One region of the Pseudoalteromonas sp. MER144-MNA-CIBAN-0113 genome, then DNA from elsewhere that is predicted to be linked to it. Evidence: predicted binding sites of a transcription regulator. Region 1 holds the regulator's gene; each other region holds the start of a gene.
What was found. The regulator LexA, encoded in region 1, represses DNA repair genes until DNA is damaged. The targets are predictions, from matches to a motif close to TACTGTATNNNNATACAGTA.
Positions count from the first base shown of each region.

Region 1 (6,138 bases):
TTATCTTCATTACTGTTATTTTTAGCGCTAAACTTAACTTCACGCATAGCCCCAGGCTTTACATCTACACTGTACTCTTTAGATTTAACTTCAAAAGGCGCACCACTTTGCGCATGCGTAGTGAAACTAACGCTGACTTCTCTATTTTCAGTGACCAAGGTACTTTGCTGTGCCTGCTCTAACGAGGGCTTACCATTAAGCCCCGTTATATCGCAAAACACGTCATACAAAGGGACCATGGCAAATGCAAATGCAAACATTGCAATGCAAATCACCACCAGCTTTTTTAATAACGGCAAGTGAGTCATTATTTAATGTCCGGCGGCGTTGAGAACGTATGATAAGGCGCAGGTGAATCAACTTCCCATTCAAGCCCCTCAGCTCCATCCCAAACTTTTGCAGGCACTTTGTCGCCCCCTTTTGCACATTTATACACAACCACCACAAATAATAATTGCGATAAACCAAAGGCAAACCCACCTATACTAATAATGGCGTTAAAATCAGCAAACTGTAGCGCATAATCTGGAATACGGCGTGGCATACCGGCTAACCCCACAAAATGCATTGGGAAAAACAGCACATTTACACTTATTAACGACAACCAAAAATGCCATTTTGCTAAGGTAATATTGAACATGTTTCCGGTCCATTTTGGCAGCCAATAATAAGCCCCCGCCATAATAGAAAACACCGCGCCCGTTACGAGTACATAATGAAAGTGTGCAACCACAAAATAGGTATCATGATATTGGAAATCGGCAGGTGTAATCGCTAGCATCAACCCCGAAAAACCACCTAAAGTAAACAACACAATAAATGCGATACTAAACAGCATTGGCACTTCAAAGCTAATAGACCCGCGCCACATAGTCGCTACCCAGTTAAATACTTTTACGCCGGTAGGTACCGATATCAGCATAGTCGCGTACATAAAAAACAACTCACCCGCCACGGGCATACCAGTGGTAAACATATGATGCGCCCACACAATAAAGCTCAACAAGGCAATGGAGGAGGTGGCATACACCATAGAGGCATAACCAAATAGTTTTTTACGTGAAAAGGTGGGAACAATCGTAGAAATAATGCCAAAGGCAGGCAAAATCATAATATAAACTTCAGGGTGACCAAAAAACCAAAAAATATGTTGGAACATCACCGGATCGCCACCACCAGCGGCATCAAAGAAACTGGTCGCGAAGTATTTATCGGTGAGCACCATAGTAACTGCACCAGCAAGTACCGGCATAACTGCAATAAGTAAAAACGCCGTGATCAACCATGTCCACACAAATAACGGCAGCTTCATCCACGTCATACCCGGAGCACGCATATTTACTATGGTGACCACCACATTAATGGCCCCCATAATCGAACTAATACCCATAATATGCACAGCAAATACAAACATTGCTGTGTTGTCGTTACTATAAGTGGTGGAAAGCGGCGCGTAAAAGGTCCAACCAAATGCAGGGCCACCACCAGGCATAAATAATGAAGCTAATAGGATTAAAAACGCAAACGGTAAAATCCAAAAGCTCCAGTTATTCATTCTCGGTAAGGCCATATCTGGCGCACCAATCATTAGCGGGATCATCCAGTTTGCCAAGCCGGTAAAGGCTGGCATAACCGCACCAAACACCATTATTAAACCATGCACTGTGGTCATTTGATTAAAAAAGTGAGGATCAACCAGTTGTAGGCCCGGCTGAAATAACTCAGCTCGAATAACCATCGCCATTGCCCCACCAATTAAAAACATGGTGAGTGAAAAAATTAAATATAAGCTACCTATATCTTTATGGTTGGTTGTAAATAACCAGCGCTTAAAGCCTGTGGCAGGTTGATGGGCATGATGAGCCTCATTGGTATTAGGTTGTTCTGCAATGCTACTCATTATTTAGCCTCCCCATCAGCATCCAGTGCCGCTTGTATCTCGCTCGGTTGAATTACATCACCAGTGTCATTACCCCACGCGTTGCGTTTATAGGTAATAACAGCTGCTATTTGCTTGATTGATAATTGCTTTGCGAAAGACTGCATAGCCGTACCTGGTTTACCGTGGAGCAAAATATCTATATGCCCTTTGATATCACCTATGACTATTGGGCTGCCTTTAAGAGCCGGAAAAACACCCGGCAAGCCTAATCCTGTTGGCTGATGGCACGCCGCGCAGCTCGCCATATAAACCTGCTCACCAAGCGCCATCAGCTCTTCTTTTGGTACAACTTGGTCTAATAACGCAGCGTCTGCTGCAGCTGCTTTTTGCTTGGCTTGTTTAGCCTCTGCTAACCACGTTTTGAAGTCTTCTTCTGTTTTAGCTTCTACCACAACAGGCATAAAACCATGATCTTTACCGCAAAGCTCTGCACACTGCCCACGGTAAGTACCAACCTCATTAATATTGGTCCATGTTTCATTAATAAACCCAGGGTTTGCATCTTTTTTAACGGCAAAGTCAGGCACCCACCATGAGTGAATAACATCATCTGAAGTCATTAAAAAACGTACTTTTTGATTAATTGGTAGTACCAGCGGTTTATCGACCTCGAGTAAATAATTCGGGTTTTTATCAGCAAGGTTGGTTATTTCATTTTGAGGTGTAGCTAGCATGGAATAAAACTCAACGTCCTCCCCCATATACTCGTAATGCCACTTCCACTGTGAGCCTGTAATTTTAATGGTGAGATCAGCTTTGCTGGCATCCTCCATGGCAATTAAGGTTTTAGTCGCAGGAATGGCCATAACAATTAATATGACAAAAGGGATCGCAGTCCACAGTATTTCTACTTTGGTGCTTTCATGGAATTGGGCAGGGACAGCCCCTTTAGATTTGCGATGATGAATGAGTGCCCAAAACATAATGGCAAACACGATCACCCCAATCACACAACATATTAAAAAAATAGTCATGTGCAGTTGGTATACATTATTACTTATATCGGTTACGCCTTTACGCATATTATATTGGCTATTAGCAAGCACATTCTGCGAAAAAACAAACAATATAAGCCACAAGGAAGAACTCAGCTTACCCATGTGACGGCTCCTTTGATGCTATTGCTGACGCAAAGCGAAGAGGCATACGGCTTAAACGCCTATTCGTTATTTTTATTTTTTATAAGGGTGCTGGATTTAGTAAATGTGTGTTCTCAAAACGACTAAGCTGTGAGTTATTTTTATTCCAGCTCTTTAATAACTAGTTAAAAAATAAACAATAAGCAAGGTGAGTATGAAAAATAAACAAGGTGTATTTTTTAAAATGCGCAGCTAAAAAAATAGCAACTAGTCAGGCAATTAATCTAAGAGTCAGGTTTAGTAAGGGGTGTATTGAAATTACAGGATAGAAATATAAAAAATTGTTAACTTAAAAAAGCAGAGTAAATTTGTTTATTTATAAAGTATTTAGTGATTTTATTTATGATAGGAGAAGCACTTAACAACATATAGTCATACATTTGATAAGTTAGACATTGTGCTGCTAACAAACCCAGCGCCTAATCACTATTAAGCGCTAAATTATGCTTTAATACTACATCCAGTCAGCGTTACGAATAACACCTACCGCTAAGCCTTCAATATTGAACGACTCATTTTCTAAATCGACCTCAATAGCTGAAAACTCATCATTTTCAGCATGTAAGAGTACTTTTCTGCCCGCTTTTTCTAAACGCTTCACGGTTACATCGTCGTCAACACGGGCAACAATAACTTGTCCATTTTCGGCAACTTGGGTTTTATGCACAGCAAGTAAATCACCATCCATAATACCAATGTCTTTCATACTCATACCGTTAACACGCAATAAAAAATCGGCCGCAGGTTTAAACATTAAAGGGTCAATTTTACAGTGGCTTTCTACATGCTGTTGCGCCAATATAGGCTCACCGGCAGCCACCCTGCCAATTAAAGGTAAGCCTAACTGCTCTGGCTCCTCTTCTTCAACAAGCTGAATGCCCCGACTCGCGCCTGGCTTCATTTTAATCACACCTTTTTTGGCCAGTGCTTTTAAGTGTTCTTCTGCAGCATTCGCACTTTTAAAACCCAGTGTTTGTGCAATTTCGGCACGTGTAGGAGGCATACCAGTGTCTTTAATAAACACTTTAATGAGTTCGAGTATTTGCGCTTGGCGTTTCGTTAATGGTCGCATACAACTGGTTTTCCATACAGTACAATTAACTGTGAGTATATACAGTTATTTAAAAATCGCAAATATAAATTAATGCCTTATATGCCGTTATCATCAAACAATAACCTACTTTAAAAGCAGGGTGATAAATGTAATTATTAGCAACGCATTATCATATTAATAAATTTTAATTCTCAATTACTTATCCAAGGAGCTAGCATGAGTATTTGGCATCAACCGATTACATTAGAGTTTTGTAAGCAATTAGATCAAGGTATTACAGGCCAAGGGACACTCATGAAAACCATGGGAATAGAAATCAGTGAAATTGGTGATGACTACTTAGTGGCAACTATGCCGGCAATTCCAGAGCATCATAACCCTATGGGTATCGTTCATGGTGGTGCAAATGTGGTGCTTGCTGAAACAGTAGCAAGTTATGCCGCTAATTTTGTGGTTGATTTCAATCGGTTTTATTGTGTTGGCCAAGAGATCAGTGCAAGTCATTTAAAGGCATCACGCAATGGCACATTAACGGCCACAGCGAGAGCTTATCATATCGGCAAGCGCAGCTCGGTTTGGGATATTAAAATAACCAATAGCCGCAATGAGCTTTGCTGCGTATCACGTATGACCGCAGCCGTAGTAGAGCGAAAAGGCTAGTAAGTCAATTAACCAAGGTTGAAATTAAATTACTTTTCGAAAGGGTAAATAGTAATTTCTACGCCTGCACCAATTGCAGATATACGTAACAAGGTATCTGCATGTAAGGCTTGGTTAAAGCATTTTGGCGAAGTGCCAGACTCAAACCCAATATCGAAAGTTCTGCGTGAACAACTCAACCATTGCTTTAATGCATTGCGTGAACACGACTCGATTAACTCACACAAGTGATTAATCGCTTTATCTGGCGTGGTTATTTCACCTGCAACCTCAATGCGAGCAAGTTGACGGTATTCGTCTTTATCATAATGTAAAATAGTTGCGACCTTTTTTAAATCAGCAACTAATACGCTAATATCTTGCTTTGACTCAAGCTCTAGATCTACATTTAAAAATTGAATTTCCGACATTATCTCGTTTTTACCCTCTATTAATCTCATTGCAAACTTTAACGCAGTTTTACCGTTATACCAAATCAACAACGCAGGAATCACTGCATTAACGCGTTTTTAGCGTTAGCCTCTGAATATTGCCCACTATTTACTCCTAAAAAACGCCCTACACAAAATACGCAAATTAAAATTAAAGCATGCCGGCGGCAGTTTACTTTTTTATTCTAGGCCTTAAACTAGCCGCTCCTGTAGTTCACGTATGTGATGGATATGATTCGGTTTATTTTAGCTTTGTTGGCTTGCTGTGCTTGTTTTTCAGCAATGGGCGAACAATTTACGCGGTTTTCGAGTGCCAAAAAGCACTTAATTAATACCCTTCCCGAAAACGCTAAAAGTATTTATTGTGGTTGCGATATAAAAAAACAAGGCAAAAAGTTGGTACCCGACCCTACCCATTGTGGCTACGTGCCTCGCAACACACTAACCCGCTCAGGCAAAGTAAATCAACGTGCCCTGCGAATTGAATGGGAACATATTGTCCCTGCATGGGAATTTGGTCACCAGTTACAATGTTGGCAAGATGGTGGGCGTAAAAACTGCCGCAAAGTTAGCGCTAAGTTTCGCTTGATGGAAGCCGATATAAACAATTTAGCCCCTGCAATTGGTGAAATTAACGCCGATCGCTCAAACTACCGCTTTGGCATGTTAGCCCAAAACGCGACGCAATATGGTCGCTGTGAGGTTAAAGTTAATTTTAAACAACGTGTTGTTGAACCGCCTGTTCATGCACGTAAACGCATTGCCGATGCGTACGCTTACATGCAAAAAACGTATGGTTTAAAAATTTCAGCTAAACAACAAAAGCTATTTAATGCTTGGCAACAACAAGCTTATGCTGCTAACACAAATAGTAAAAAGCTGTAAGTTTAAATTAAAAGCGTGTAACACACG
Region 1 covers NZ_JBEOOG010000021.1:22,535-28,672, forward strand. Annotated here, with positions in the region: gene AAEY57_RS07670 (cytochrome c oxidase assembly protein) at 1-308, opposite strand, end outside; gene ctaD (cytochrome c oxidase subunit I) at 308-1,900, opposite strand; gene coxB (cytochrome c oxidase subunit II) at 1,900-3,042, opposite strand; gene lexA (transcriptional repressor LexA) at 3,536-4,153, opposite strand; gene AAEY57_RS07690 (PaaI family thioesterase) at 4,352-4,795, shown strand; gene AAEY57_RS07695 (hypothetical protein) at 4,825-5,205, opposite strand; gene AAEY57_RS07700 (endonuclease) at 5,458-6,111, shown strand.

Region 2 (6,138 bases), on a different contig from region 1:
AAGTAGTGAGCTTTAAATGTAACAAATCCTGTTTCATCATTATAACCAGAGTCTAATACGGTTAAGTTTATAAAACGGCAACTATTTGCAAAATCTTTAATTTCTGAAATTGAATTTTCAGCTTGTTTTTCTTTTGCATAACTTTCACGAACAAAAACCGCGTTTTTAACAGCATAAGCACTGTAGCGTGCACGCATAAGTTGCTCTGGTGTGTGTGGCTGTTTGGTTTTTAAATGAAAAGGCTCGCAGCAATCAGCATAAGGTTGCTGACTGCTACAAAAACATAATAGGGCGTTAGAAGTCATGATAAATGTACTGTGTATTAAAACGCTAGTTTATCAAGCTTATTGCGTAAGTGAAATCTCAGGGTGAGCGCTTTTTTTGCTAAAGCAATACAACTTAGTGCGCGTATGGCTCAAGTTTAATGATAACTGCGACAGTTGTTGGTTATTTATTATGTCAGTCCAGGTGATCACCGCGGCAAAATTTCCATTGTGAAGTGCAGAACTTAAAACATACTCTAAATTAACTAAATGCTTTTGACGAATAACCAGCAATTTACTGGTATCAATTGAGCATGAATCAAGTAGCGCTTTGCTCGGTACGTTATCGGGTGCTATTAACAGTGTCCATGCGTTTAGGCTGTTGTATTGGTGTAATACTTTTAATAACTCAAACGTTGCTGAAATTTCATCTTCAATTTGTACAACGTTAACACAATCTGATTGGTCATCTTGTTGATAGCTTTTAACTGTTCTTAGGGTAATTGGCTGTAACATAATCTTCTCACTCACTGGGTTTTTATACAGTACATTCATACAGTAGTTTATACAGTTGTTTGGTGCAAGTGTTTTTTGCTATTTTTTTGTACAGTTATTCATCTTAAAACGCGACAGTTATTATAAATATACAAATAATCTATATATAACAAAGGTTTAATTTTTATTGGAAATTAATCCCCACAGAATTAATTTTAAGGCTGGGAGCAAATAAATACAGATGAACAGGGGGTATACAGTAGTTTAAATTAATTAAGCGTGCTTGCTTTGGCTATAAACGCTTAATTAATTTACAGATGAAATGAGTTGCTGCGCAGTGAAATTATTTTTCGCTACTAGAGGGGATCAAATGTGAGAATTGTAACTGATGAATTTGTTCATACAGGCTGGCTGCGTAGCATTGAGCATCTTTAAGTCGTTTGGTACTAATATGTTTTCGTATATCGCTCATTGCTTCTATGGCGGGTTCATAGCCTTGACTACCGGCTAAGCTAAGCCACGCAGCACCATGAAATACACTTTGCGGCACACCTTGTCCTTTTATAAAAAACAGCCCTAAATAAAACTGCGCGCGATAATTTCCTGCCATTGCTGCCAAACGCATCCATTTTGCGGCTAAGGCGCCTTGTTCATTTTTAAGGTAATAAAGGGCTTTATTTAATATGTCTTGATCGGTGTTTTTAGAGCTCGCAGGGAGATTTGCATCGCTTGGTTGCGTTACAAAAGAAAGAATGTTGTCTAATTGTTGCTCTAAGTCTTGGCCACTTGGTGTCGTTTTGATCATGCTACTTCGTTTGTTATTTTAATCACTTAGCTAGTTTAGTATATAGCAAGGTAAAATGTCCTGTAAAAAGTTATTTTTATGCTAAAATCTCGCCACTTTTTACAACCACAAGTTTATTATGCTCGAAGCCTTATTCAAAATCCGTGCAAATGATTCTTCGGTTCGCCGTGAATGTATTGCCGGTATGACTACATTTATTACGATGGTTTATATCGTATTCGTTAACCCAGCTATGCTTGCTGAAGCCGGTATGGACCAAGGTGCTGCCTTTGTTGCCACCTGTATTGCAGCTGCAATAGGGTGTTTTATTATGGGTTTGTGGGCCAATTATCCATTGGCACTGGCACCGGGTATGGGATTAAATGCATTTTTTACCTATGGCGTTGTATTAGGTATGGGTTATAGCTGGCAAGCTGCGTTGGGTGCGGTATTTATGTCAGGGTGTATATTTTTAATTTTAAGCTTGTTTAAGGTGCGAGAGTGGATTATTAATGCAATCCCTCTGGTGCTCAAGCAAGCAATAGCAACGGGTATTGGCGCATTTTTAGCTCTCATCGCACTTAAAAGTGCCGGTATTATTGTATCAAGTCCTGCAACACTGGTGCAGTTGGGTGATATTACCTCGCCAGGTCCTTTATTGGCTATTTTCAGCTTTTTTGTTATTGCTGCACTGCTTTATCGCGATTTTAAAAGTGGCGTACTGATTAGTATTTTACTAGTCACCGCGATTGCTGTGTCTATGGGGTTAGTGGAGTATCATGGTGTTATTGCTATGCCACCTTCTATCATGCCGACCTTTATGCAACTGGACTTTAGTGCCGCGTTTGAACTGTCGATGTTGAGTGTTATTTTTGCGTTTTTATTCGTTGATTTGTTTGATACCTCAGGCACGTTAGTTGCGGTAACTCAGAAGGCTGGTTTAGCAGATAAAAACGGTAATATGCCGCGTTTAGGTCGTGCATTAAGCGCCGACAGCACAGCAACTATTGCAGGTGCAATGCTCGGTACTTCAACAACCACGTCATACATTGAGTCTGTTGCAGGTGTATCTGTTGGTGGTCGAACGGGTTTGACCGCTGTGGTTGTGGGTTGCTGCTTTTTACTGATGATGTTTTTTGCGCCTTTAGCTCAAATGGTGCCTGCATACGCAACCGCGGGAGCTATTTTATATGTATCTGTATTGATGCTACAAAACTTAAAGTTTGTAAATTGGGACGACATGACTGATGCAATTCCGGTGAGTGTTGTATTATTAATGACACCGCTGACTTTCTCAATTGCACACGGTATTGCACTTGGTTTTATTTCTTATACGGCAGTAAAAGTGCTGTGTGGCAAAAAAGATCAGGTAAGCATTAGTGTTTGGATTTTAACTGCCTTGTTTATTGTTAAGTTCGCATTTTTATCTTAATGCAGGCAGCTTGTTAGAATACGTATATGTCTTAGTATGTAAACACAAAGTGGGGCAAAATCCTATTCAAAAAAAAGCCCATGCAACTGCATGGGCTTTTTTATTTAGAAAGGAGTTACCATTTCTTTTTAGGTGCAAATAATACGTCTAAATCATCTTGCTCTTGTTCGTTCTTTTTCTTCAATGATGTAGCATTTGATGCCTTGAGTTCATTACTTATCGTTTCAAGGTAGCCTTCAACTTCAGCTCGTTTTGCCGTAATGTAATCGTCATTAAATGAAACACTGTTAAGTGTGGCAGCTGCTTTTTCAAAGTACTGCCTAGCAGAGCCTATCATTCCAGCTGTTTGCGCTGATAACCCTCGTTTTATTTGGCTTTCAATGTTGATTCTTAGTTGTAGCTTTTCAAGGCGTTTGTCTTCTGCAATAAATACCTGGCTGTCTACTTTGCCTTTATTATGCTCAGAACGAATAATAGTGCGTAACTTTTTAATACCTTGTATCAGCGATATCAGTTGTTTGTCGTTGCCTGGTAATACAAAGCCATCTGAACCGTCTTGAATTGGGTTTTGTAGTCGCTCTTTTGCTTCTTTTAAGCGGTTTTTTAGTCCACTACCTCCGCTTGAAATAGACACCATTTGACTGAGCGCATCATGAATTCGTCGTTGTAATATTCGCTGAGTTGCCTCTGAAAGTGGAATGTTGGCGCTATTCATTAATGCTTCTTCGGTTTCTTCAATGATTGCTTTTTGTTTTGTTAACTCTTTGCGTCGTTCAGCTTCTTGTTTTTCTTTGTGTTGCTGAACAGCACTAACCCATAGTGCAATGACTATAAGTGCAACAATTAATACAATTATAATGGAAACTATCATGTTATAATTCTCAAATTCTTAACCTTATTATCTAATCTTACATTAAATATATAAAAGGTGGGAAACTTTGCTCAGATTAACTGAAAAAAGCGTCACCATAAAGCGTTTAAATCTTAATATGTTATGTTTCGATTGCTGATAATCATTGCTATCTCAAGTTTATTTATTGTGTTAACCTGAAATTTCAACAAATTAATTGTTATATTATGTAACATTAATCAGCCTTTTATATAGCTACCTATAGTTAGGGTGCGCTTTTATCTGTCAATGTGAATTATAACGAAACTACATAGCCATGAAATTACAACAACTTAGATATATCGTAGAAGTTCAAAATCATAAATTAAATGTTTCAGCTACGGCTGAGAGTTTATTTACCTCCCAGCCTGGTATTTCTAAGCAAGTACGTATGTTAGAAGATGAGCTCGGTGTACAAATTTTTGGCCGCAGTGGTAAGCATTTAACTCATGTTACAGGCGCTGGCGAGGAAATCATTAACATATCACGCGAAATACTCTCAAAAGTTGAGGGTATTAAAGCGGTGGCGAATGAACATACTTTACCGGATCAAGGCAAACTTAATATTGCTACCACGCATACACAAGCACGGTATGCGTTACCGAGTGTAATTAAAGGCTTTACTCAAAAATACCCTGCGGTATCACTGCATATGCACCAAGGTACACCACAGCAAATATCGGATGCAGCCGCTCGCGGTGATGCTGACTTTGCCATTGCCACAGAAGCGCTTCATTTATATTCAGATTTAGTAATGCTGCCTTGCTACCATTGGAATCGTAGTATTGTGGTTGCTAAAGATCATCCCCTTGCGAAAAAAGTGGATAATTTAACAGTGGCTGATATAGCCCAATACCCACTCATTACTTACGTATTTGGCTTTACAGGTCGTTCGGAGCTCGACAAAGCATTTAATGCTTACGGATTAGAGCCACATATTGTATTTACTGCCACCGATGCCGATGTCATTAAAACGTATGTGCGTTTAGGGCTAGGTGTGGGTGTGGTTGCATCTATGGCAATTGATCAGGTAAACGACAGCGACTTAGTATGCATTGATGCTAGCCATTTATTTGAGGCGAGCACGACTAAAATTGGCTTTAGAAAGGGCAGTTTTTTACGCACCTACATGTATGACTTTATCGAACGTTTTGCACCGCATTTAACTAAAGAGCGAGTAGAGCGTGCGAGTTTACTGCGTAATCAAGAAGATGTTGATAAGTTATTTGCTGATATTGAATTGCCGGTTAAGTAACCGCCATAAACAGCAATGAAAAGCCGCTTAGTTTTGCAACTAAGCGGCTTTTTTTGTGCTATGTAATTAACCTGAACTGTGGATAATAAATCCATCTCAAGCAGCTATTTTCAGCGCTAACTGCGTTGAATTTACTTGCAATAGGCTAGCTATTGACGCGTAATTTCGCCTTGTTTTCACTAAAAATCTCTAGCTAGAGAAAATAAACATAAATATCATTTTGATTCAATATGTTAGTAAATCTATTAACCAGAGTTCAGGTTAATTAACACTCGATAATGTTAACAGCTAATCCACCGCGAGCGGTTTCTTTGTATTTTGTTTTCATATCGTTACCGGTATCGAGCATGGTTTTAATTACTTTATCAAGCGATACTTTTTGTTCTCCACTACCGCGAATAGCAAGACGAGAAGCATTAATTGCTTTAATAGCGCCCATTGCATTACGCTCAATACAAGGTACCTGCACTAAGCCGCCCACTGGATCGCAGGTCAATCCTAAGTTATGTTCCATGCCAATTTCAGCGGCATTTTCTACGTGTACCACGTTACCACCAACAATTTCAGTCAGCGCACCAGCAGCCATTGAACAGGCAACACCAACTTCACCTTGGCAACCCACTTCAGCACCTGAGATAGAGGCATTTTTTTTGTATAAAATACCAATAGCGGCCGCGGTTAATAAATACCGAGTAGCAATGTCGCGATCAACTTCTTTGATAAAAGTATGATAGTACATTAATACGGCTGGTAGGATACCAGCTGCACCATTTGTTGGTGCAGTAACCACACGACCGCCTGCTGCATTTTCTTCATTCACTGCTAATGCGAATAAATCAACCCAATCCATAGCACGAAGTGGATCGTTACTCACTTCTACATTGAGCTTTAAATATAAGCTTGGTGCACGGCGTTTTACTTTCAAACCACCAGGTAAAATACCTTCGGTACGCATACCACGTTCAATACAGGCTTTCATTACTTGCCAAATATTAAATAATTCATCTTTTATGGCTTCTT
Region 2 covers NZ_JBEOOG010000097.1:1,471-7,608, forward strand. Annotated here, with positions in the region: gene AAEY57_RS17455 (YchJ family protein) at 1-305, opposite strand, end outside; gene AAEY57_RS17460 (SulA-like leucine-rich domain-containing protein) at 345-779, opposite strand; gene AAEY57_RS17465 (SEL1-like repeat protein) at 1,102-1,563, opposite strand; gene AAEY57_RS17470 (NCS2 family permease) at 1,682-2,974, shown strand; gene AAEY57_RS17475 (hypothetical protein) at 3,090-3,845, opposite strand; gene cysB (HTH-type transcriptional regulator CysB) at 4,141-5,118, shown strand; gene AAEY57_RS17485 (L-serine ammonia-lyase) at 5,384-6,138, opposite strand, start outside.
Region 2: AAEY57_RS17460 (SulA-like leucine-rich domain-containing protein) is a predicted target of LexA. The motif match lies at 805-824, and genes of this name have one in related genera.

Region 3 (6,138 bases), on a different contig from region 1:
AGTGCGAGTGAAATTATCATTTCTGCGCGTATCTCTAATGATGATTCAGTTATGCCAAGCACTGGGGAGCTTGAAGGGCATTCTCAAGTGCTTGCTTCTAAAGAGGTGCGCCAAGTGCAACTGAACATTGATACATTAATACCTTAAGGATTTGAGATGTTAAAACAAGGCTTACTTTTATTATGTTTACTCACGTTATCGGGTTGTGCTCAAGTGCCTGAGAGTAAATATGATGAGCGCGATCCCATACAAAGTGTAAACAGACCTATTTATGACTTTAATATGGACGTACTTGATGCTTATATTTTAAGGCCTGCGGCAGTGGGTTATATAACAGTAACCCCACAGCCTGTGCGTCGAAGTATTGTGCATTTTACCGATAATATTACAGCACCGGTTGATATTATTAATGCGGGTCTGCAAGGAAAGCCAAGCAGTGCCGGAATTAATTTTGCGCGCTTTTTAGTGAACTCTACGGTGGGGGTGTTTGGCTTATTTGACGTTGCAAGTTCGTTAGGGCTTGAAGTAACTGATGAAGATTTTGGCCAAACCTTAGGTGTGTGGGGAGTAGGCGATGGTGCCTATTTAATGATCCCTGCAATGGGGCCATCAACTGCACGCAACTTAACCGGTGATGTTGTTGATAATGTGGTTTTACCTAAAATTGCACTGACAACACCACAAACAATTTTAGTGTTTGCGTTAAAGGCGGTTGAGGCAAGGGCGTCTTTAATGGCTCAAGAGGGTTTATTAAATGATTCATTAGACCCATACCTGTTTGTTAAAGACATTTACTTTCAGCGTCAGTTATATGAACTCTACGATGGCAATCCGCCAATAAAAGAAGAGCCTGAAGATTTTGACGAAGATTTCTTAGAAAGCCTTTAATAAAAATAAAACGCCAGCAAATGCTGGCGTTTTATTTTTAGTTATTAATTACTAATGAGCGCTTTAATTATCAATCATTATCTGCATTTGTTCACTAACCCAATTAAGTGCTTCGTGGTAAGCATCAGGCACATCATCACCTAAGTTAAGCTGTTGGGCTTTATCGTTAGCAGCGTGCCAGTTACCCTGCTCATAGAGGGTTACTAAGTTTAAATACTCAGCAAGCAGCCCTTCATTGTTTAACAATGCCGCTTTTATCTCATTTGAAAGCGGTAGTTTAAGCATTACACTGTCCATCTCTTCATCTAGTATGGCATCCATAAGCGACATCATGCCGGTTAAAAATGCTATTCCTGTATCTCTAAGTTTGCCATGTGAAATTGCTAAAAGCTCACAAAAACGCGCGCGTGTTAGCGACAACCTAATAAGCTCCAGAGGTTTGTCTGCAGAGACTTGTGCGGCAAATAATAAAGAGAGTAGTTTTTTTATTTCAGCCGCGCCCAATACAATAAGCGCTTGTTTTATAGTGTTTATTTCAGAGCGGCGAGCAAATGCTGCCGAATTTGAGTAGCGTAGCAGCTTATACGATAAGTTGACATCACGCTCAAATACATCGGTGATTTTTTTAAGATCCATTTCTACGCTGGATGTTTCATAGAGTAGCTCAGCCAATGCCATGCCCGATGGCGGTAACGCCTTGCTTTGCACCATTTCTGGTTTTGAAAAGAAAAAGCCTTGAAAGTATTCAAAACCTAGTTCAAAAGCTTGATTGTAAAGCTCGTAAGTTTCAACTTTTTCTGCGAGTAACTTGATATGTGGGTAAGGTTTTAAATCCTCTATGATCGTTTTAACGTTTTCAATATCACAAGTTAAAAAGTCGACTTTAATAATATCGATAAACGGATAAAAGTGCCGCCATACAGGTTGATGTGCATAGTCATCTAGCGCTAGCGTATAGCCTTTTTCTTTTAGGTCTTTAACAATTGCCAATAAGCGTTTACCTGGCTGGACGGTTTCGAGTATTTCAATTACCACCCCATCTTTGTTTAAAAGGGTTGGGTAGCCTTTTAACAAGGTGTCTAAGGTAAAGTTAATATAAGCGGGTTTATTATCAGTTAAATCTTCTAAGCCAAAGTTAAATTGACTGCCTTCAATCAGTCGAGACGTGGCTTCATCGCCGTCAATATTTGGAAATACGTTATCAACTCCATCACGAAATAAAAGCTCATAGCCAATTAGTTCTTTATTGCGATCTAAAATAGGTTGCCGAGCAGCGTAAAAATACATATTGGATTCCGAAAGAGTAGAAATTGATTAACATTGTAATAATATATTGGAAAACATTCAAAATAGCATCGGTAAAATGAACATTATTAATAAAATACTATGGTTGGTTTGGTATTTCTTAATCTAATTTTATTGTTTTTCATTTTATTTGTTGCAAAAGTGAGCTAACCGATGGTTTTTTATCTACTTAAATGAGCGGGTTGGAGTTATTAGCAATTACCGTGTTATAGTTCAGTAGAAAGCTTTTATTCCAATACTGTCTTAATTATAAGATTTCAAGAGTCATTATTTGGATTAAAAGCCTGTTATTACTTATTTAAGTGGAGGCAAATTTGGAAACAGGAATGATTATTTCACTGGCATTATATTTTATTGTAATGCTGGGAATAGGACTATACGCATATAAGCAATCTACCAGCGATATATCAGGGTATATGCTAGGTGGTCGTAATTTAGCCCCCAGTGTTGCTGCCTTATCAGCGGGTGCATCAGACATGAGTGGTTGGTTACTTATGGGCCTACCTGGCGCAATGTACTTATTTGGGCTTAGCAAGGTTTGGATTGCTATTGGCTTAGTATTAGGCGCATGGGCAAACTATTTCTTAGTCGCCCCAAGACTGCGTGTTTATACTGAAAAAGCAAATGACTCTATTACCATCCCTGATTATTTTGCAAATCGTTTTGATGATAACAAGAATATCCTCCGTGTGATCTCTGCAATTGTTATTATTGTGTTCTTTACTTTGTATACTTCATCAGGCGTAGTCGCCGGTGGTAAGTTATTTGAAAATTCATTTCAGATGAGTTACGAAATGGGTTTATACATCACCACGGGTGTGGTTGTTGTTTACACCTTATTTGGTGGTTTTTTAGCGGTTAGCCTAACAGACTTCGTGCAAGGTTGTATTATGTTTATCTCCTTGCTTGCAGTACCTATCGCTACTTATATGATGCTTGATCAGCCATTTATGGATACTTTAGCAAATGCAAATTACCAGCAGTTGTTAAGTTCACCAAAAGCCAGTGAAATCCATTCATTGAATATGCTTGATTGGTTTGCTGGTGGTTCTACCATTGCTATTATTTCTGCGATGGCTTGGGGCTTAGGCTACTTTGGTCAGCCACATATTATTGTTCGCTTTATGTCTATTCGCTCAGTGAAAGAAATGCCAACTATGCGTCGTATTGGTATGTCTTGGATGACACTATCTGCGATTGGTGCGGTATTTACCGGTTTATTTGGTGCTGCCTTTATGATTGAAAACCAAATGCCTATTGCCGATAAAGAGACCATTTTCTTAGTATTAGCTGAACTTATTTTCCACCCATTAATTGCTGGCTTCCTACTGGCTGCTATTTTAGCTGCGATTATGAGTACGATTTCATCGCAATTATTGGTGTGTTCAAGCTCGCTTACTGAAGACTTCTACAAGATTTACTTAAACCGCGATGCCTCGCAAACTGAGCTGGTGTTAGTAGGGCGTATTAGCGTAATACTGGTTGCGTTATTTGCTATTTACCTAGCGTATGACCGTAATAGTTCAATACTTGATTTAGTTAGCAACGCATGGGCTGGTTTTGGTGCTGCATTTGGTCCACTTGTCTTGTTTAGCCTTTACTGGAAACGTATGAACTTAAAAGGGGCTATTAGCGGTATGGTTGTTGGTGCTTTAACAGTGCTTGTATGGATTTATGCGCCTATTACCATTAATGGTGAGAGCTTAAGCAGTGTAATTTATGAAATCGTCCCAGGTTTCATTTTAGCGAGTATTGCTATTGTGGTAGGAAGCCTTGTGACAGCTGAACCGAAAAAAGAAATTACTGATCTGTTTGATGAAGTTGAATCGTCATTGTAACTGATTAGCTAACGTAAAGTGTTGGTTTTTATAAATGCCAATCAGTTTAACTGGTTGGCATTTTTTATTGGCTGACCTTTAGCAGAGACCATTCATCTCGTTTAAACAGCTGAGATTATGACGCTTAATCACCGATTACTTGCCTTTAGCTATTATTATTTAACCTGAACTCTGGATAATAAATCTATCTCAAGCAGCTATTTTCAGCGCTAACTGCGTTGAATTTACTTGCAATAGGCTAGCTATTGACGCGTAATTTCGCCTTGTTTTCACTGGAAATCTCTGGCTAGAGAAAAATAAACATAAATATCATTTTTTGATTCAATACGTTAGTAAATCTCTTAACCAGAGTTCAGGTTATTTAAAGGCATAAAAAAACTGAATTCGAATAACGAATTCAGTTTTTTTAATAATTACTATTGAGCTTTTAAAAGTACTAACTCGCTGCTTTCTCTTTTATATCTGCAACGTTATCTGACTTTGTTTTTTTAGCCTTGGCGGGTACTTCTTTACCACCTTTAAGTACGGCCATAAAGTCGTCTTTACTTTTTGCAATCTCCAGCGCGAGCGACTCAACCTGTTGTTCACTTAGTGGTACATCTACTTTTTCAAGCATGAGTTCTAGTGACTCGGCAATATCGAGCATTTTGTCATAGGCATCAGCTTCTTTTTTAGTAGTAAACGTCATGCGCTCGACTCCGTTTCGTTCTACAACATATTTAACAACAACAGCCATGATTTCTCCTGCTTACTTACGTGGCAATATGATTAATTTAAATCATTAGATTACTGTTTTTATATACAGTACAAGCTTGCGCGCGTTTTTGCAAGCTTTAGCCTTAGTTTATCTGCAGCTTGGTTGACAATAAAGAGTAACTCTACTTTATTTATTAAGTCACTTTATAACGCGTTGCAGTAAAGGAGTCGCAAGGAGTGATTGTTACCGTTAGTACTTAGTAACCACAACGTTATGTAAAAGTGCTGGGTGTAAATAATCAACAAATGTTCATGTGAGAACACAAAAGGAAATAGTATGAAATTAATTAAAATCATCTCATTAGCCGCTGCTTTATGTTTATTACCTATGGGTACCACCTTTGCGCAAAGCGATATGCTATCAGAGCAGATGCAATCAGCCGTGGTTAATATTAATACTGCTGATTTAAAACAGTTAATTAAGTTACCAGGTGTCGGCAAGAAAAAAGCACAGGCAATTATCGATTATAGAGAAACCAATGGTGATTTCGCATCACTTGAAGATCTAGCTAAAGTAAAAGGGGTGGGTAAAAAAATGCTAGCCAAACTTGATGGAAAGGTGGCGTTTTAACTTAAAAGGGCGCTATGCGCCCTGATAAAACTGTTTTAAGGCAGCACCAAGGTGCTTTTTAGCAAAATTAACATCTACGGGGGCAGTTAATAGCGGGTAGCTTAAACCAGCCACAATCAAAAAGGGCACGAGTAGCCATCCTTCAAAAAGGGTAAATATTAAAAAAAATGGGCTTAGCAGCATAAGCTTTACAATACGCATTAACACTCTGTCACTAGGAGAGAGCATACTTAACGAGATCGCAATAACGGTTTGTCTTTGACGAACTTTTAAGTGTTTAAGTTCGTCAACGTGGCTTGAAAAAAAAGTAAACATATTAAAGTGACTTTTTAGTTATTAATCGGCTGGCCACCAATATAAAGAGTGTGGCGGTAAACAATACAAAAATAACTTCCATCCATGCTGGCATACTTAAGCCTGCAAATTGCCAATCTATGTTTCCGCAATCACCGGTTGCCTCAAAAAATTGCGGTATCCAATGATGTAATGGCATAAACTCTGGAAAATTTGGCTCAAACTCACAGCTAAATGCGAAGGGGTCAGTGGTTGTTTGCATTTCAATGTGCTCACGAGCTATTAGTAACCCCCATACACTTGAAACCCCCCACACTGTATAAGCGACAATACGGACTACGAGGTTGTTTGGTTTACTGGCGCCAATAATACCGGCAAAAAGTAAGCCTAATACCGCGGTGCGTTGGTAAATACACATAATGCACGGCGCTAACCCCATGTTGTATTGGAAAAAGAGCGCGATGACTTCAAGCAGAAAAACAATCC
Region 3 covers NZ_JBEOOG010000025.1:40,095-46,232, forward strand. Annotated here, with positions in the region: gene ccmI (c-type cytochrome biogenesis protein CcmI) at 1-147, shown strand, start outside; gene AAEY57_RS08840 (MlaA family lipoprotein) at 157-888, shown strand; gene AAEY57_RS08845 (EAL and HDOD domain-containing protein) at 952-2,175, opposite strand; gene putP (sodium/proline symporter PutP) at 2,520-4,031, shown strand; gene AAEY57_RS08855 (YebG family protein) at 4,468-4,767, opposite strand; gene AAEY57_RS08860 (ComEA family DNA-binding protein) at 5,065-5,358, shown strand; gene AAEY57_RS08865 (DUF6170 family protein) at 5,371-5,673, opposite strand; gene dsbB (disulfide bond formation protein DsbB) at 5,675-6,138, opposite strand, start outside.
Region 3: AAEY57_RS08855 (YebG family protein) is a predicted target of LexA. The motif match lies at 4,819-4,838, and genes of this name have one in related genera.

Region 4 (6,138 bases), on a different contig from region 1:
CACATCGCGAACAGTACCGCCACCAATAGCCGTAACGGTTGCAAGCACAACCACACCAAAGCCATCCATTTTCTTTTCATAGGCAACCAAGGTGCCCGATATAGCAAATACCGCTACGCCAATTAAATCAAACCAGTGATAGAGTTCAGTCATAATTTTGATTACAAAAAGTTTTAAAGAGTTTAACGCATAGCATACTAAATATTCAGCAATAACACTTTCAAAAAGTAGAATTAGAAAAGAACAGCAGAAATACGTGTTAAAAATAGCGTGAGGGAATATGAATTTTAGGCATAAAAAAACACGCTTTAGGCGTGTTGCTTTACTATAACTGTTTATTTCAGTGGTTGCGGGAGCCAGAGTTTGTAAGGAGCGAACCGACGACCTTTGCGTTATAATGAAGAGCTGAGACCGACGAGCTATTTACTTCACTGAATTTTAGGCATAAAAAAACACGCTTTAGGCGTGTCGATTTAATAAAACATGTTATTTCAGTGGTTGCGGGAGCCGGATTTGAACCAACGACCTTCGGGTTATGAGCCCGACGAGCTACCAGACTGCTCCATCCCGCGCCTGAAATTGCAGATTTATTTATAGTTGCTTACATTACAACTTGGCTTTCAATGAAAAATTGGTTGCGGGAGCCGGATTTAAAGCGACTACCTTTGCTGGCTAATGAAGAGCTGAGACCGACAAGCTTTTCCTTAACTAACACTCTACAGTAACCTCAAACCTCTAAAGGAAATTGGTTGCGGGAGCCGGATTTGAACCGACGACCTTCGGGTTATGAGCCCGACGAGCTACCAGGCTGCTCCATCCCGCGCCTGTATATTTTAAGTCTATCGACTACTTAATTTAATCTCTTAAGTTAGAGTTTACAGTAACCTAAAACCTCTAAAGGAAATTGGTTGCGGGAGCCGGATTTGAACCAACGACCTTCGGGTTATGAGCCCGACGAGCTACCAGACTGCTCCATCCCGCGCCTGTAATTTCTTAGTAACAGTATTGTGTTATTCACAAGCCTGTTTCGAAGAGAGCGCTATAATATAGGAATAAACCTATAATGCAAGGTTTTACTAATTAAAAACGTTTAAGTGAACAAAAACCCATCAAACAGTGATATTTACAGTAATCGCTGATGTGGATTTATCATTTTTTGCCACTCCCAATCGGGATGCCCCATAACAATAAAGTCTGGGTTTTCTGTGCTTTCCCTTTGGTTATAGGTCAGAGGGTTAAACTCAGCATCGGTAATACACCCCCCCGCCTCTTCAACTATTACTTGTGATGCGCCAGTATCCCATTCACCAGTGGGACCAATTCTTAAAAAGCAGTCAGCTTTCCCTTCAGCAACAATACAGGCTTTAAGCGAACATGAGCCTAAAGCCACCGTTGCAAATTGCGCATTTAAATACTGACTCACGGCTTCTATTTTTTGGCGGCGACTTACAGCCAAAGTTAAACTTTCGGGAGGCGCTACAAATATTTGTTTATCATGCTCGCCTTTACGCTTAAACGCCCCATTATTAGCGGTAGCAAAATAGGTCACGCCCTTTGCTGGCCAATGAATCACTCCCAATACAGGATGATTATTTTCTATCAGCGCAATATTAACGGCAAAGTCGCCGCTTTCTAATATAAATTCACCGGTGCCATCCATCGGATCAAGCAGCCAATAGCGTTGCCAGTGCTGCCTGTCCTCCAATGCTGGGATCGGCGTTTCTTCGGACATAATAGGAATATCGGGAGCTAGCGCTTTTAAGCCAGCAACAAGTACATCGTTTGCGGCTAAATCTGCTTTAGTAACTGGCGTATTGTCTGATTTTTCTTGTTGACCAATATCATCTTTTTTATAAATAGCCATAATTGCATCACCTGCACTTTGGGCAAGTGTTATGCATGGTTCAAGTAATTTATCCATTAGTCGCTCCTGAGGCTAAGTACTTATCTAATAATAGCAGAGCGGCAACACTACGTGCTTCAGTAAAGTCAGGTTGTTCTAATAGCGACTGCCACTGCGCAAGTGGCCATTTAACAAGCACTAATGGCTCTGGCTCATCACCTAATAGGGTTTCAGGGTATAAATCTTTAGCAAAGAGAATATGCATAGTGGCATTGAAATAACTAGGCGCCATAGTGACCGTTTTAAGTGCTTCAAAGTATTCTGCACCAAAGCCAATTTCTTCTTTGAGCTCTCGGTTTGCCGCTTGCTCAGGTGTTTCACCGGGGTCAATTAATCCTTTAGGGAAACCTAACTGATAGTCATTGGTGCCGGCGCAATACTCTCGAACGAGTAGTAATTCGTTTTCAGCTGTGATGGGTACAATCATAACGGCTCCACGGCCACCGCCGCGAATTCGTTCATACTGACGCTCTTCGCCATTTGAAAATTTTAGTTCTAAAGACTCCACAGTAAATAAGCGACTTTTAGCGACAACATTATTACTGAGAATTTGTGGTGGTGTTGGGTGCTTTTTCTGTGTCATGGGCATCAATTTGCTATCATTGCAGTTATACTAATCATATACCCAAATGAGTATAAGATGCGAGTTTCAGTTTGAATTAAAAGCAATTTAAATGCAGAATTAATCATAAAATATCTTACCCGTAGTTAAGGTTAAATATTTATCTGGCGTTATTGAATTCGCCCTTAATATTTCATCATTGGGTATATGTTTTTAAAGTTCAATTAACAGAGCCCATTATATTTCGCTTGTAAGCATTTCATCGCAACGTAATCATTTAACGCCTCAATTTCCACAAGGATATATCATGCTCAATTGGTCAAAAATCGATACTGTATTACTCGACATGGACGGGACTTTACTTGATTTACATTACGACACTGACTTTTGGCTCAATGTTGTTCCACAACAACATGCTCTGGCTCAAAATATCAGTTTTGAGGAAGCCCGCGCAGATATCTTAAAACGCTATCAGGCTGTGAGTGGCAAAATTCAGTGGTACTGCTCTGACTATTGGGAAGCACAGCTAAACTTACCTATTCTCGAATTAAAGCGTCAGTCTGCTCACTTAATCAAAATACGTGAAGATGTTCCGCATTTTTTAACTGAACTTCGACGTGCAGGTAAAGAACTCATTTTACTTACCAATGCTCATCCAGAATGTGTAATGCTTAAATTTGAACATACCGCTATTGATAATTATTTAGACGGAGTGGTGTCAACGCATGAATATGGGGTAAGTAAAGAGCAACAAAGTTTGTGGCATAAGGTTCAAGGGGATTTAGGGTTTGATAAACGCCGCACATTATTTGTAGATGACAGCTTACCGGTATTAAATGCGGCTCGAGAATACGGCATTGAGCATTTACTTGCGGTTGCTAACCCGAATAGCCAGCAACCACATAACGAAATAACCGATTACTTAAGCGTTACCGATTACCGTAAGCTTATTTAGCTTATTCACCCTGAGGGTAACGCGCTACTAAGCCTTGATATACCTGTTTTGCAAAATCTGCATGCTCAGTATCAAGGCTTTTAACTACTTCAACTAAGTGTTCGTTATCTTCTTTGCCATGCCACACTTTAATGTAGCTACCCTCTTTGTAACCATGATCCTGACGGAAGAAGTTCAGCGTATTTTTACCCACATAGCCACGATATAAATCATCAATATCCATACCGATTTGTGCCATACAACCGGCAAAAGCAGCCGCGTTAAAAGTTTTATTGGCAACCGCACTGGCCGCTAATAATTCAAGCGTTTGTTTAAAATCATCGCCTTGCTGTGGGGCGCTCATTTGAGTTTGTAGCTGCGTAGCGATTTGCTCGTAGCTGGTCTTACCGTCGATACGTAGCGATAAACCAAAATGAAAAATATCAACCAGCTCTAAAATCACTTGCTCAGTATCTGGGGTTTGCTTTTTCCACCATTTCCAACCGTAATGGTCCAGCATTTCTGCACATTCAACCCAAATAGCTCTATACCATTCAAAGCCTTGACTAAACCATTGCTCATGTACTTTGGTATTCATGGCATTTTGCATTTCTAGCATAACAACTAGTTTGTTTAAATTCGCAGACATATTGGTTCCACTGTTGGATTTATAATTAGGGTAATAATACAGATAATATAACTTAACGACCAGCCGAAAACTCATGCCACGAGTTGATCAGGTCAACAAAGTCTTCAAAACCACAACCACTGCTTAAATCATTCTCTTCAAGCATGAGTTCGTCATCTTGGTAGGCTAATATATCTTCGTTATCTTGATGCAGCGCATGCGCTTCGAATAATGCTTCATCTTTAGATAGAATTAGGTCAATTTCTTGGCCTTTAAGTGTTACCGGCTCAAAGCTTGAACTCACCGAGCTAATAAGTGCCTGCACCATAGCCACTTTGTCTTTGCCTATTTCTTCATTTAACCAACGGCCTATAATCGCGTGCTCGCTGCTAATTTTAATTCTTAACCCACTAATAGGATCGCGAATAAATTGGTATTCCATAACTTTATTCCAGTACTGCTAAATACAACAGATTATAACCTAGTCAGTTATGAATAACGCAAGCCAGATACAAAAATAGCGCCATAAGGCGCTATTAAAGTATGCTCACTATAGCTAACCGCCTGAGCGATAGCGGGCAGCATCAATAATTGCCCATAAATGGAATACGGCTCCAACAATGGCTGGAACAACTAAAAACCATAGCGCATAACCGCCAAAAACCAGAATTGCAAAAACAAGTGCCGCTAAAATACGGCCCTGAACCAACTGCCCTAAACCTGGGAAAAAAATATTACATAGAGCGGCGATTACATTTCCGCCAGAACCTTGTTGAGACATACTAACCTCTGTAGTTTAATTAATTTTGTATTTGTACTTATTATTTATACTTACACACTTTATGCCAATTTATTAAGGCTTACAAATCATACAGTTAAATTATTACGAATTTATCAGTTTAGTATTTTTTGCCAAAAATAAGTCAAATTAGCAATTTTAAATAGCTATTTTAGTTACTTGCTCAGTTTATACTGTTAACTATTCAACAACTTAAATACGTATTTTATAAATAGCTGTTTATAAAAACAGTATTTTATTTAGCCTAACAAAAACACCTGTTATACTGCTCTCATTATTGATTAAAAAGGCGTAACGATGGACGTTTCAGAATTACTCGATGGCTTAAATGATAAACAACGCGATGCCGTTGCAGCGCCATTACAAAACATGCTGGTATTAGCAGGAGCAGGTTCAGGTAAAACTCGAGTATTGGTTCATCGTATTGCCTGGTTAATGCAAGTAGAGCAAGCCTCTGCCTATAGTATTTTTGCGGTAACCTTTACTAATAAAGCCGCTAAAGAAATGCGCTCACGGGTTGAAGAAACATTAAAAGCCCCTGTAGGCGGCATGTGGATTGGTACTTTCCATGGTTTATCGCACCGAATTTTGCGTGCACATCACCGTGAAGCAAACTTACCTGAAGCCTTTCAAATTTTAGACTCTGACGATCAGCTTCGTATGATCAAGCGCTTATTAAAATCGATGAATATCGATGATAAAAAATGGCCGGCAAAGCAGTTTGGTTGGTACATAAGCGCTAAAAAAGATGAAGCTCTGCGCCCTAAAGATATTCAGGCATACGATATTAACGAGCAAATGATGCTGCGCGTTTATGCCGCCTATCAAGAAGCTTGTGATAGAGCGGGCCTTGTTGATTTTGCAGAAATATTACTACGTAGCTATGAGGTTCTTAAAAATAACCCAACCTTGCTGCGTCATTATCAGCAGCGCTTTGCGCACATGCTTGTAGACGAGTTTCAAGATACCAACACCATTCAGTATGCGTGGTTAAAACTACTTGCGGGCGATACCAGCAGCATCATGATTGTAGGCGATGATGACCAAAGTATTTATGGTTGGCGCGGCGCAAAAATAGAAAACATTAAACGCTTTTTAACCGATTTTGATGCAGAGACGATTCGCCTTGAGCAAAACTATCGCTCGACTGCCACTATTCTTAAAGCCTCAAACGCGTTAATTCAAAATAACTCCGAGCGAATGGGAAAAAGTTTATGGACCGACGGTAACGACGGTGAACCTATCTCTATTTATGCTGCTTTTAATGAGCTAGATGAAGCGCGCTTTGTGAGTAGCAAATTACGTAGCTGGC
Region 4 covers NZ_JBEOOG010000006.1:5,597-11,734, reverse strand. Annotated here, with positions in the region: gene AAEY57_RS02665 (trimeric intracellular cation channel family protein) at 1-153, opposite strand, end outside; tRNA gene AAEY57_RS02660 (tRNA-Met) at 496-572, opposite strand; tRNA gene AAEY57_RS02655 (tRNA-Met) at 747-823, opposite strand; tRNA gene AAEY57_RS02650 (tRNA-Met) at 906-982, opposite strand; gene cysQ (3'(2'),5'-bisphosphate nucleotidase CysQ) at 1,124-1,921, opposite strand; gene nudE (ADP compounds hydrolase NudE) at 1,914-2,486, opposite strand; gene yrfG (GMP/IMP nucleotidase) at 2,773-3,420, shown strand; gene AAEY57_RS02630 (dUTP diphosphatase) at 3,422-4,048, opposite strand; gene AAEY57_RS02625 (YacL family protein) at 4,101-4,469, opposite strand; gene AAEY57_RS02620 (hypothetical protein) at 4,584-4,808, opposite strand; gene uvrD (DNA helicase II) at 5,124-6,138, shown strand, end outside.
Region 4: uvrD (DNA helicase II) is a predicted target of LexA. The motif match lies at 5,040-5,059, and genes of this name have one in related genera.